One region of the Paraburkholderia sp. EG286A genome, then DNA from elsewhere that is predicted to be linked to it. Evidence: predicted binding sites of a transcription regulator. Region 1 holds the regulator's gene; each other region holds the start of a gene.
The links. The regulator FliA, encoded in region 1, starts transcription of late flagellar genes. The targets are predictions, from matches to a motif close to CTAAAGTTTNNNNNNNNNNNGCCGNTA.
Positions count from the first base shown of each region.

Region 1 (3,271 bases):
AGTCGTGCAGGCCTACCAGAGCGAAGACGCACCGCTCACGGGCTGTATCCTCACCAAGCTCGACGAGGCGACCAACCTCGGCAGCGCACTCGACACCGTGCTGCGCTACAAGCTGCCGGTGCATTACGTCTCGACGGGCCAGAAGGTCCCCGAGAACCTTTATGTGGCGACGCGGCGCTTCCTGATCCGCAGTGCCTTCTGCATTCCGCGAGAGAGTTCGCCGTTCGTGCCGCACGAAGACGATATCCCGGCGCTGCTGTCGGCACTCTCGACGCGTTCGAATTCGCAGGCTCCCGAGGTCAGGTTTGGATAAGTTCGTAATCGATCAGGCAGAAGGGCTGCGGCGGCTGCTCGCGCGCGAAGGCTCGCGCGTGGTCGCGGTGACGGGCGGTGCAGGTTCGCCCGGGCGCACGACCACGGTGGTCAATCTCGCGGCGGCGCTCACCGCGCAGGGCAAGGACGTGCTCGTGATCGACGAGTGTCTGGGACCCCGCTCGGTCTGTGCGCTGGTGGGCGGTGTGCGGGGCGCAGGCAACTTCGCCGCCGTCATGCGCGGCGAGCGTACGCTCGACGAAGCCGTGGGCCGTCATGCGCTCGGCTTCGGCGTGCTGGCCGCCTCGCGCGACAACCGTGCGCAGTACACGGCCGCCCAGCTGCAGAAGGTCATTTCGGGTCCCGCGGACATCGTCCTGATCGACGCGCAGCTCGACGCCGACGGCGCGCTTTCGCCGCTCGCCATGCACGCGCACGACGTGCTGATCGTGATGCGCATCGGTGCGCAGTCGATCACGGACGCCTACGCGTGCATGAAACGGCTGCACTTCGCGCATGCGATCGCGCAGTTTCGCGTGCTCGCGAATCATGTGGCGAACGCCAGCGACGCGCAGGCCGCGATCGAGAACCTCGCGGGGGTGGCGAGCCGCTACCTGAGCGTGTCGCTCGACAGCGCCGGCAGCGTCGCCGCCGATCAGCACATGGCGCAGGCGCTCAGGCTCGCGCGCTGCATCGTCGATGCGTTTCCGTCGACGGCCGCCGCGCGCGATTTCCGCCACGTGGCCGCCGAACTGCCGCACTGGCCGATGCGACCCGCGGTCTCGGCGTGCTCGCCGGCCACGGCGCGCGCCAACGCGTTGTTCGGCGCGGCGCACGAAGAACATGAAGCGGCGGGCGACGCACCCGCCGACGATCTGGACGGCGCGCCGCAAGCCGGCGTCCAGCCACACGCTACCCATGCAACAAACGCCGCACACAGCACGCTCGCCGCGAACGCAGATTCGTTCGTTGCGGCCGTGACGGGTGTGCATCCCGCACCCAACGCAACATCCGCGTCCGCGTCGTCCCATGTGGGCTGGCGGACCGATACGCCCGCGCAGCGGACGTCGCCGCAGCACGTCTGACGTGCGCACGACGACGCCAATCAGGGAGATGAGAAGTGGAGAGCACGATGTATAACGCTCAAGGAAAGATTTCGCAGGCCGACGTGCTCGCGAAGTACGCGCCGCTCGTGAGGCGGCTCGGCTTGCAGCTCGTCGCCAAGATGCCGGCGAGCGTGGACCTCGACGACCTGATCCAGGCCGGCATGATCGGCCTGCTCGACGCGGCCAACCGCTACAAGGAAGATCAGGGCGCGCAGTTCGAGACCTATGCGAGCCAGCGCATTCGCGGCGCGATGCTCGACGAGCTGCGCAGCAACGACTGGCTGCCGCGCAGCCTGCGCCGCACCTCGCGTGAAGTGGAAAGCGCGGTGCACAAGGTGGAGCAGCGGCTCGGGCGCTCGGCCAGCGAAACGGAGATCGCCGAGCATCTGAGCATGCCGCTCGACGAGTATCAGAGCATGCTGCAGGAACTGCACGGCAGCCAGCTCATCTACTACGAAGACTTCGACCGTTCCGCCGAGGACGAACCGTTCCTCGACCGCTACTGCGTCGATCATTCGGACCCGCTCTCGGCGCTGCTCGACGACAGCCTGCGCGGCGCGCTCGTCGAGGCGATCGACCGGCTGCCCGAACGCGAGAAGCTGCTCATGTCGCTCTATTACGAGCGCGGCATGAACCTGCGCGAAATCGGCGCGGTGATGGAGGTGAGCGAGTCGCGCGTGTGCCAGCTGCACAGCCAGGCGGTGGCGCGCCTGCGCACGCGGCTGCGCGAGATGTCGTGGGCCGGCCAGGAGAATTGAGGCGGTAGACGCTCCGCGCGGCTGCCAGCGCGGACCGGGTGGGTGAAAGAGCCGGAGTGCGAGAGCGCTCCGGCTTTTTTGTTGATGCGCGGATCGAACTGCGTGGTGCCAATTTGACACCATGCGTGATATAGTGACTCCATTCCGTAGATGGAGGTCGACACGGCCGAACCGGATTCGAGTTGTCGCCGGAAAGCCGCGCCCCACGTCTCGCTTTAGAACCTCGGACTGCCGTCCGCCGAACGATGTAGGCGTGTGCCGGGCCCGAAAAAAGGATGAACAATGGCTATCAACAACGGTATGGAAAACTCCAGCCGCGGGCGTATCACTGCCCGGTTGAGCGCGGAGAAGCAGGAAATCCTGCAGCTGGCTGCAGATCTTTCGGGCAGTACCCTCAACCAGTTTATTGTGCAAGCCGCGCTCAGGGCTGCTGAGCAGGTTATCGAGCAGGAAGAGGTCATTCGTTCCATCCGCCTGACGATGGACGAATCGAAGCGCTTCTTCGCGCTGCTGGATGAGCCGCCGAAGCCCAATGAGGCGCTGCAGCGTGCGATGGCTCGCTTCAGGAAGAACAAGGGTGAAAACGCAGATTCGTCAGCTCAGGGAGAGCGATGACCGCAACAGCTTCGATTGCGGCGTCGATTCGATGAACGAATGGATTCGCCACGTAGCGAGCCAGCACCAAAAAAAGAATCTGTCCCGTACTTACGTTGCCGCGGCATCGTCTGCACCGTGCACGATAACCGGCTACTACGCGCTAGCGGCGACAGCAGTTGAAACGGAAGGCATGCCGGGAGCGAGACTGCCGAGGAGCGTGTCCGCGGTCCTGCTCGCCCGATTGGCGGTGGACACACGGCACCGGGGCCACGGCCTTGGCGAATATCTCCTGATGCACGCACTGGATGTCGTGCTGACAACGGCGGAAGCGGTAGGTGTGCAATGTGTTCTCGTCGATGCGCTCGACGCAAACGCAGCGGGGTTCTATCGGAAATACGGATTCGAGTCGTTCACCGATGCGCCGCGCAGACTCTTCCTGCCCGTCGCGACGATCAGGCAGGCGTGAAGGCCTCCCCCATATATCCGCCATTCAGGCTA
Region 1 is NZ_JBFRCB010000002.1:96,812-100,082, reverse strand. It holds gene flhF (flagellar biosynthesis protein FlhF) at 1-313, shown strand, start outside; partial or broken gene AB4Y35_RS07165 (MinD/ParA family protein) at 306-1,088, shown strand; gene AB4Y35_RS07160 (RNA polymerase sigma factor FliA) at 1,445-2,176, shown strand; gene AB4Y35_RS07155 (DUF1778 domain-containing protein) at 2,459-2,791, shown strand; gene AB4Y35_RS07150 (GNAT family N-acetyltransferase) at 2,754-3,239, shown strand.

Region 2 (3,271 bases), on a different contig from region 1:
ACCTACGCCTCGCGCGAGCGTTTTCTCACCGAACTCACGCTCGATCCGCCCGACGCCACGAGCGCCGAATCCGCCGATCCGCTGCTCGACGAAGACTATCTGATCCTCTCGACGATCCATTCGGCGAAGGGGCAGGAGTGGCGCAACGTGTTCGTGCTCAACGGCGTGGACGGCTGCATTCCGTCCGATCTCGGCGCGGGCAGCGACGAGGAGCTGGAGGAGGAGCGCCGGCTGCTCTACGTGGCGATGACGCGCGCGAAGGAGGATCTGCACATCGTCGTGCCGCAGCGCTTTTACGTGCACAACCAGGTGGCGTCGGGCGACCGGCACGTGTGGGCCTCGCGCACGCGCTTCATCGCCACGCCCATGCTGCCGCTGTTCGAATCGCGCGCCTGGCCGCCCGCGCCGGTGGCGGGCGCGCCGAGCGCGGCGGGACTCGCCGCCGCCGCGCAGGCGAAGGTCGAGATCGCCGCGAAGCTCAGGAAGATGTGGGATTGAGGGGGAGAGCGGGGCGCGCGCCGTTTTCAGGCGGCGCGCCAGCGCTCAGCGCCGTTGCTCGCGCGCCGTGCTGCGCTGCGGCGGCATGAAGAAGTTGCGCATCCACTCGGCGAGGCGCGTGAAGACGTCGTCGGGCTCCTCCACGAAAATCTCGGGCTTGAGCAGGCGCAGATACTCCATGATCTGTTGCGCTTCCTGCTTCTGGAACACGCCATGCGTGACGCCGAGCCTCAGCAGTCCGCGCAGTTCGCCCAGACGCTCGCGTGCCGCGCTGCCGCTCGCCTGTTCACAGCCGATCTTCGCCTCGTACACGCGCTGGCGCAGCGACTCGGTGAGGCGCCACGCGGGCGTCTGCATCGACTCTTCGAGCGCCTGGATGTCCTGCACGCCCGATTTGATCTGCGCCGCCAGCGGATCGACCAGCGTGTCGTCGCCCTGGGCTTCGCTTACGATGGCCGCCGCCCAGTCGCGGCACTGCTTCGAGAGTTCGTCGGGCGTCCACTCGGGCCGCGACGCGAAGCCGAAACCGAATTCGCCCGCCTGACGCATCAGGATCGAGACGACCTCGGGGAATTCCTTGTCGAGCGTGCGCTTGGCCCACGCGTACTGGCCGCCCTGCAGGAGCCGCTGCACAGCGTGCTCCGTGAGCGGCGTCATGTTGTCGAGCAGCTTCGCGCGCAGGTAATCCTCGAATTCCGGCGTGGCGAACTGCGGGTCGAGTTTGAGCGAGACGCGCAGGAACGCGTCGAAATCCTTGCGCAGCGACGCAAGCGTTTCGTCCTTCAGGTTAAGGGTGATATGCCCCATTGTGGTTGCCCCGGTGTAATCCTTGTCGCTTCTCGCGTGCTCTCGCCGTTCGAGCAGTGGCCTGCCAGAGCAGGCCCTGACGGGTTTAACGGCGCTCCGGGGTGAAACTTGAGCGTAAGGGGCGACGCTCGCCTCTAGCGCAGGACGACGCCTTGCCAGAGGAAGAACACGCCGAGCCCGACCGCGATGGTGAGGAGCGGGCGCTTCGTGAGCGCGCTGACGACGATCGCCGCGAGCGCGCCGACGAGCTGCGGGTTGCGCCAGGTCAGCTCGGCGCCTTGTCCGTGGGGCGACACCGCCATCGGCACGATGATCGCCGTGAGCACGGTGACAGGCACGAAGCCGAGCGCGGTACGCACGAGCGGCGGGAACACCAGCCGGTCGCCGAGCACGAACACCGCGGTGCGAATGACCAGGGTGATGAGGGCCATGCCGAGAATCAGGACGACGTAGTTCATTGCCCGGCTCCTGCGGTGCGTTGGACGTTGGGTGACTTGCGGGAGGACTCGCTGCCGGCGCGGGCGCCGCGCGGGGAACCCGGGCGCGAAAGCACGACACCCACGACCACACCCGCGAGCACGGCGCCGAGCAGCCCGAGCTTGTACGGCCAGCCCTGCCAGAAAAAGGCGAGCGCGCCCGCGGTCGCGGCGGCGGCGAGGTAGCGCACGGCCACCAGCTGCGGCACGACGATGGCGATGAAGGTCGCGACCATCGCGAAGTCGAGGCCGAGCGACTGCAGACCCGGGAATGCCGCGCCGAACAGCAGGCCGGCGGCGGTCCAGAGTTGCCAGTTCAGGTACATCGAGAGCCCCGAACCGAGGAAATGCCACGGCGAGACGTCGTCGCCGGGCGGATGGCGGCGGAAATGCGCCCACGCGACAGCGAAGACCTCGTCGGTGAGCAGGCCGCCGAGTACGAGGCGCCAGCGCAGCGGCAGGTGCGAGACATAGGGCGCGAGCGTCGCGCTGTAGAGCACGTGCCGCAGGTTCACGATGAACGTGGTGGCGAGAATCACGGCGAAGCTCGCGTGCGAGGCGATCAGCCCAAGCGCGATGAACTGCGCCGAGCCGGCGAACACGGCGAGCGACATGAACTGGCCGTGCCAGAGCGAAAGCGGGCCCGAGGTGACGAGCGTGCCGAAAATCACGCCGAACGGCGCGGCGCCGATCATCATGGGGATCGTGTCGCGCGCGCCGGCGACGAATTCGGCAAGGCGGTTGGGATGCGTGGTCAAGCTGTCCTCCTGATACATGGGGACAGCATAGCGGGCGGCCTTACGCGTGGCTTGTACGTTCTTGCGGCGGAACGCGGGCTGGCGCGTTCAGGACGACTGCCAGCGCCCCGGCGGCACGCCGAACATGCGCCGAAAGTGCCGCGTGAAATGGCTCTGGTCGGTGAAACCGCTTGCCGCGGCGACGTCGGCGACCGTGGCGCCTTCGCGCAGCGGGGCGAGGGCGCGTTGCAGGCGCAGCTGGGTGCGCCAGGCGTGCGGCGGCAGTCCGGTGGCCTGTGTGAAGAGCCGGGTGGCGTGAAATGGCGAGAGGCCGACCGCCTGGGCGAGATCGGCCACGCGCAGCGGCGTGGCGAGATCGGCGGCGAGCAGCGCCTTCATCGTTTCCACGCGCGGATCGTTCGGACCGTGCCTGAGCGCCGCCTCGCGCGTGCGGCCGTAGCGCGTGAGCAGCGTCGAGAGGGCGTCGAGCAGCGAGCTTTCCACGGCGAGGAGGTCGGCACACTGCGCCGAAGCGGGGGCGCAATGCGGTGCACCGGAAGGCGCGGGAAGCGCCGCCACGCCAGCCGGGCTGGCGCTCGTGCCGGATTCCGGGGCGGCCGTGGCGCGCTGCCAGTCGGCGTCGGCTTCCAGCAGCCGGTGGGCGCGCGAAAGCCGGTGCGCGAGATCGAGATCGCGGATCACCTCGGCGTCGAACCACGGCAGCGGCTGCGTGCGCCCGGCGATTTCGCCGGC
Region 2 is NZ_JBFRCB010000003.1:740,702-743,972, reverse strand. It holds gene AB4Y35_RS16145 (ATP-dependent helicase) at 1-498, shown strand, start outside; gene AB4Y35_RS16140 (DUF4088 family protein) at 544-1,305, opposite strand; gene AB4Y35_RS16135 (AzlD domain-containing protein) at 1,440-1,763, opposite strand; gene AB4Y35_RS16130 (AzlC family ABC transporter permease) at 1,760-2,479, opposite strand; gene AB4Y35_RS16125 (AraC family transcriptional regulator) at 2,627-3,271, opposite strand, start outside.
Region 2: a site for FliA is predicted at 1,392-1,418, ahead of AB4Y35_RS16140 (DUF4088 family protein). Genes of this name have one in related genera too.

Region 3 (3,271 bases), on a different contig from region 1:
AGACGGTCATGCGGGCGCGAATGAATGCGCGGCCCGGACCAGATCAAGTATAGCCAGCCCATTATTACGCGTTCTTTCAATTGCCTGCGCCCTGGTGCGCCGGAATTCCCGAGCGTTTTTTGCGCGCGTTTAAGTTTGTCTTAATTTTGGCTCGCCATGATGGAGCGGTCGGGTCGATTCGATAGTTCGATTCGCGGTTGTTCTTCACGTCCCCTGTTGGCCGCCGATTCACTCGGCGGCCTTTTTTTTCGTCTGCCGTCGACGTTTGCTAGCGTCGATCACCGCGCATTCACGCCTTTATTTGTGATTCGTCGCGAGGGCGCCCGCGCTGTTTGCGCCGCCAAAGAGCTGTGTCAGATATTGCTGGTTGTTGTTCATGATCGACATGAGGTTATTGAGCGCGGTGAACTGGCGGTTGAATTGCGCAGTGAGCTGGGTTGCGCGCACATCGAGCATCGACGACTGCTTTTTGATGTCGTCGAGTTCCTTGTTGATGGCCGTGCTGCGCCGCTCGATGATGCCGCTCGACTGCACGTAGGGCGTAATGGCGCTGTTGAGCTTCGTGGTCATGCCGCCGCTGCCGAACAGCGCCGCAATCGCACTGTTGCCCGGTTGCAGCGCCTTCTTGAACGTCTCGTCGTCGATCTCGAGCTTGCCGCTCTTGTCGAGCTTGATGCCGATCTCGCCCAGTGCATGGGTCACGCCGTCGCTGCCCTTCACGCCCGCCGAAACGAGCGCCGGCAGACTCGCCGCGAGTGTGCGCGCGATCGAGTCGCCGAGCAGCGCGCCCGCTTGTGCGCTCGTCGAACCGGTTGCGGCCGTATAGGAGGTCAGGCCGTTCAGGGCATCCACGTAGCTGTTGTACGCCTTCACGAAGTCGCGGATGGAGGTGCCCGTCGCTTCGGTGTCGGGGGCGATGGTGAGCGTTTGCTTCGTGCCCACCGAGGCGTTTGCGAGCTTGATCGTGATGTCGCTCACCACGCCCTCGAGCGTGTTGCTCGCGCTCGTGACGCGCGTGCCGTCGATGCGAAGCTCGGCGTCACTGGCTGCCTCGACTTCGCGCATCTGCGAGGAAGCGAGGCGCGTGTCGACGCCCGCGCCCGCCTGCACGTCGATCGCGTTGGCCGCGCCGGTCTTGTTCGCGGTCAGCACGAGGTGCTGGCCGTCGGCGCCGTTGACGATCGACGCCGTGACGCCTGGGTTGTCCTTCGCCCGGTTGATCGCCGCGACGACGTCGGTGAGCTTGTTGCTGCCCGCAGCGATCGTCAGATGCATGGACTTGCCGCCCATCGAGATGTCGAGGCTGCCTTCCCCGAGCGTCTCGCCCGTGTCGAAGCTGTCCGAGGCGAGCTTATGCGCTGTCGCGAGGCGATCGACTTCGACCGTGAAGCTGCTCGCCACCGCGTTCTTGCCGGCCACCGCGCTCAAGCCCTTGTCCTTCTCGCTCGTCGTGACGGTGAAGCGTTGCAGCGCGGCGCCATCCTTGAACGGCTCGAGTGCCGTCTGGAGCGCAGCGAGCGCCGACTTCAGCGTGCCGAGCGCCGAGAGCGTCGTGTTGCTGGCGGTCTGCTTCGCGCTGAGGATGGCGCTCGGCCCCGCGATCTTTGCGTTGACGAGCGCCTTGACGAGCTGGTTGACGTCGAGCGTGGAGTTGGTCGCGCCGCTGATGATCGACTGGGCGGCGTCGCTCAGCGCGCTGTTCGCGCTGGCGGTCGTGGTGTTCGTGATCGTGCTTGCCATGAAAGAAGTCCGTTCGTTCTGGTGCGTCGAGTCGACGGAGCGCGCGAATGCGCGGCCATGCTTTCATTACGGCAAGCGTTCATGAAACTTGATGAAAGGAATGAAAAGAATTTGAAAAGTACGCGATCGGTACTGCGGCGGCAACCAGCCGCCCGCTTCAAACGTGCTCGGGGAAGCCCGAACGGCCTTGCGTGAGATCGGTCAGCGTGTGGCGCGCGGCGTCCACGGCGGTAGCGGGCAACTGGATCGTGAGGCGGACCGTCATGGCGTACTGGCTCTCCACGAGCGTGAACTGCTGCTGGTCGATCCAGTGGCGCACGCGGGTTTCGTCGGGGTAGCCGAGTTCGACGGTGAGGCGCGCCTGCGCGATGCGCTCGACGCGCTCGGCTCCCTGCAGGGCGCTGGCAATGGCGTCGGTATAGGCGCGCACGAGGCCGCCCGCGCCGAGTTTCACGCCGCCGTAGTAGCGCACCACGGCGGCAAGCACGCCTTCCAGGTCGTGATGGCGCAGCACTTCGAGGATCGGGCGCCCGGCGGTGCCGGAGGGTTCGCCGTCGTCGGACATGCCGGACTGGCCGCCCGCGAGCAGCGCCCAGCAAACGTGCGTGGCGGTGGGATGTTCGTCGCGCAGACGGCGGATTTCAGCCATGGCCGCTTCGCGGTCGGCAACGGGAAGGGCGTGCGCGATGAAGCGGCTCTTGCGGATCTCGAGTTCCGCGCTGACGGGATGGGCGAGGGTGAAAGTTGGCACAAGCGGACGGGCACTGCAGACGAAACCCCCATGTTAACCGATGCGCACAGGCCGGCTTTCCACGTCCGTCCCCAAATCTTGCCAGTTTATGTAATGGTTCTTTGCGCGAGACGCTAGTGACGCCCCGGCCTTCCGCCCGGATAATGCACGGCATGACGGATCTAGCTCTGGCTGGAGCGAAGCCGAACTCCTCATTCGGTGATCCGTCATAGTTCTTTCTCTCGCGGCGCCGCTGTACCGTTCCGGCAGACGCGATTCTCCAAAGCTCGGAAGCCAAAAAAATCCCCGGTCGGACGGTGTCACGACCGGGGGTCACAAGGCTCGCCTGTTCTCAAGAGGCAATCCCACCTTACGTCCGCAAAATTGCGGCCGCAATCGGAAAAAAAACCTGGTGCGCATGGCACCCGAAGGGCGCTAGTGTTCTCATCCGTGCGCAAAAAAAATCCCGGCCATCGCTGGCCGGGCAATGAGAATACACCGTGCGCTCCGGGGAACGAAACGCCCATCAACGTTACCCGCCGGCCGTGCGGCCGGCAACACTTCCACATTACCTGCAATTACTGACGTCGGCCTTTCCGGCCGCGCCCGGCGAGCGGCGCACTAGGCCGGATCCGCCGTGTGGCGGGCATTGCGGTCGAATTGATTCGCATATCGAACGATATCCATGCACTCGCCCGCGCATGGCGAAGTAAGGCGCCGAAATGCGCCGAGGCCGGTCTCCCCAGGGGGAAGACCGGCCTCGGTGTGCCGCTTCAGGGGCCTCCAGAGAAGGCGGCCCCT
Region 3 is NZ_JBFRCB010000019.1:62,078-65,348, reverse strand. It holds gene fliD (flagellar filament capping protein FliD) at 298-1,740, opposite strand; gene AB4Y35_RS41425 (YigZ family protein) at 1,898-2,491, opposite strand.
Region 3: a site for FliA is predicted at 1,807-1,833, ahead of fliD (flagellar filament capping protein FliD). Genes of this name have one in related genera too.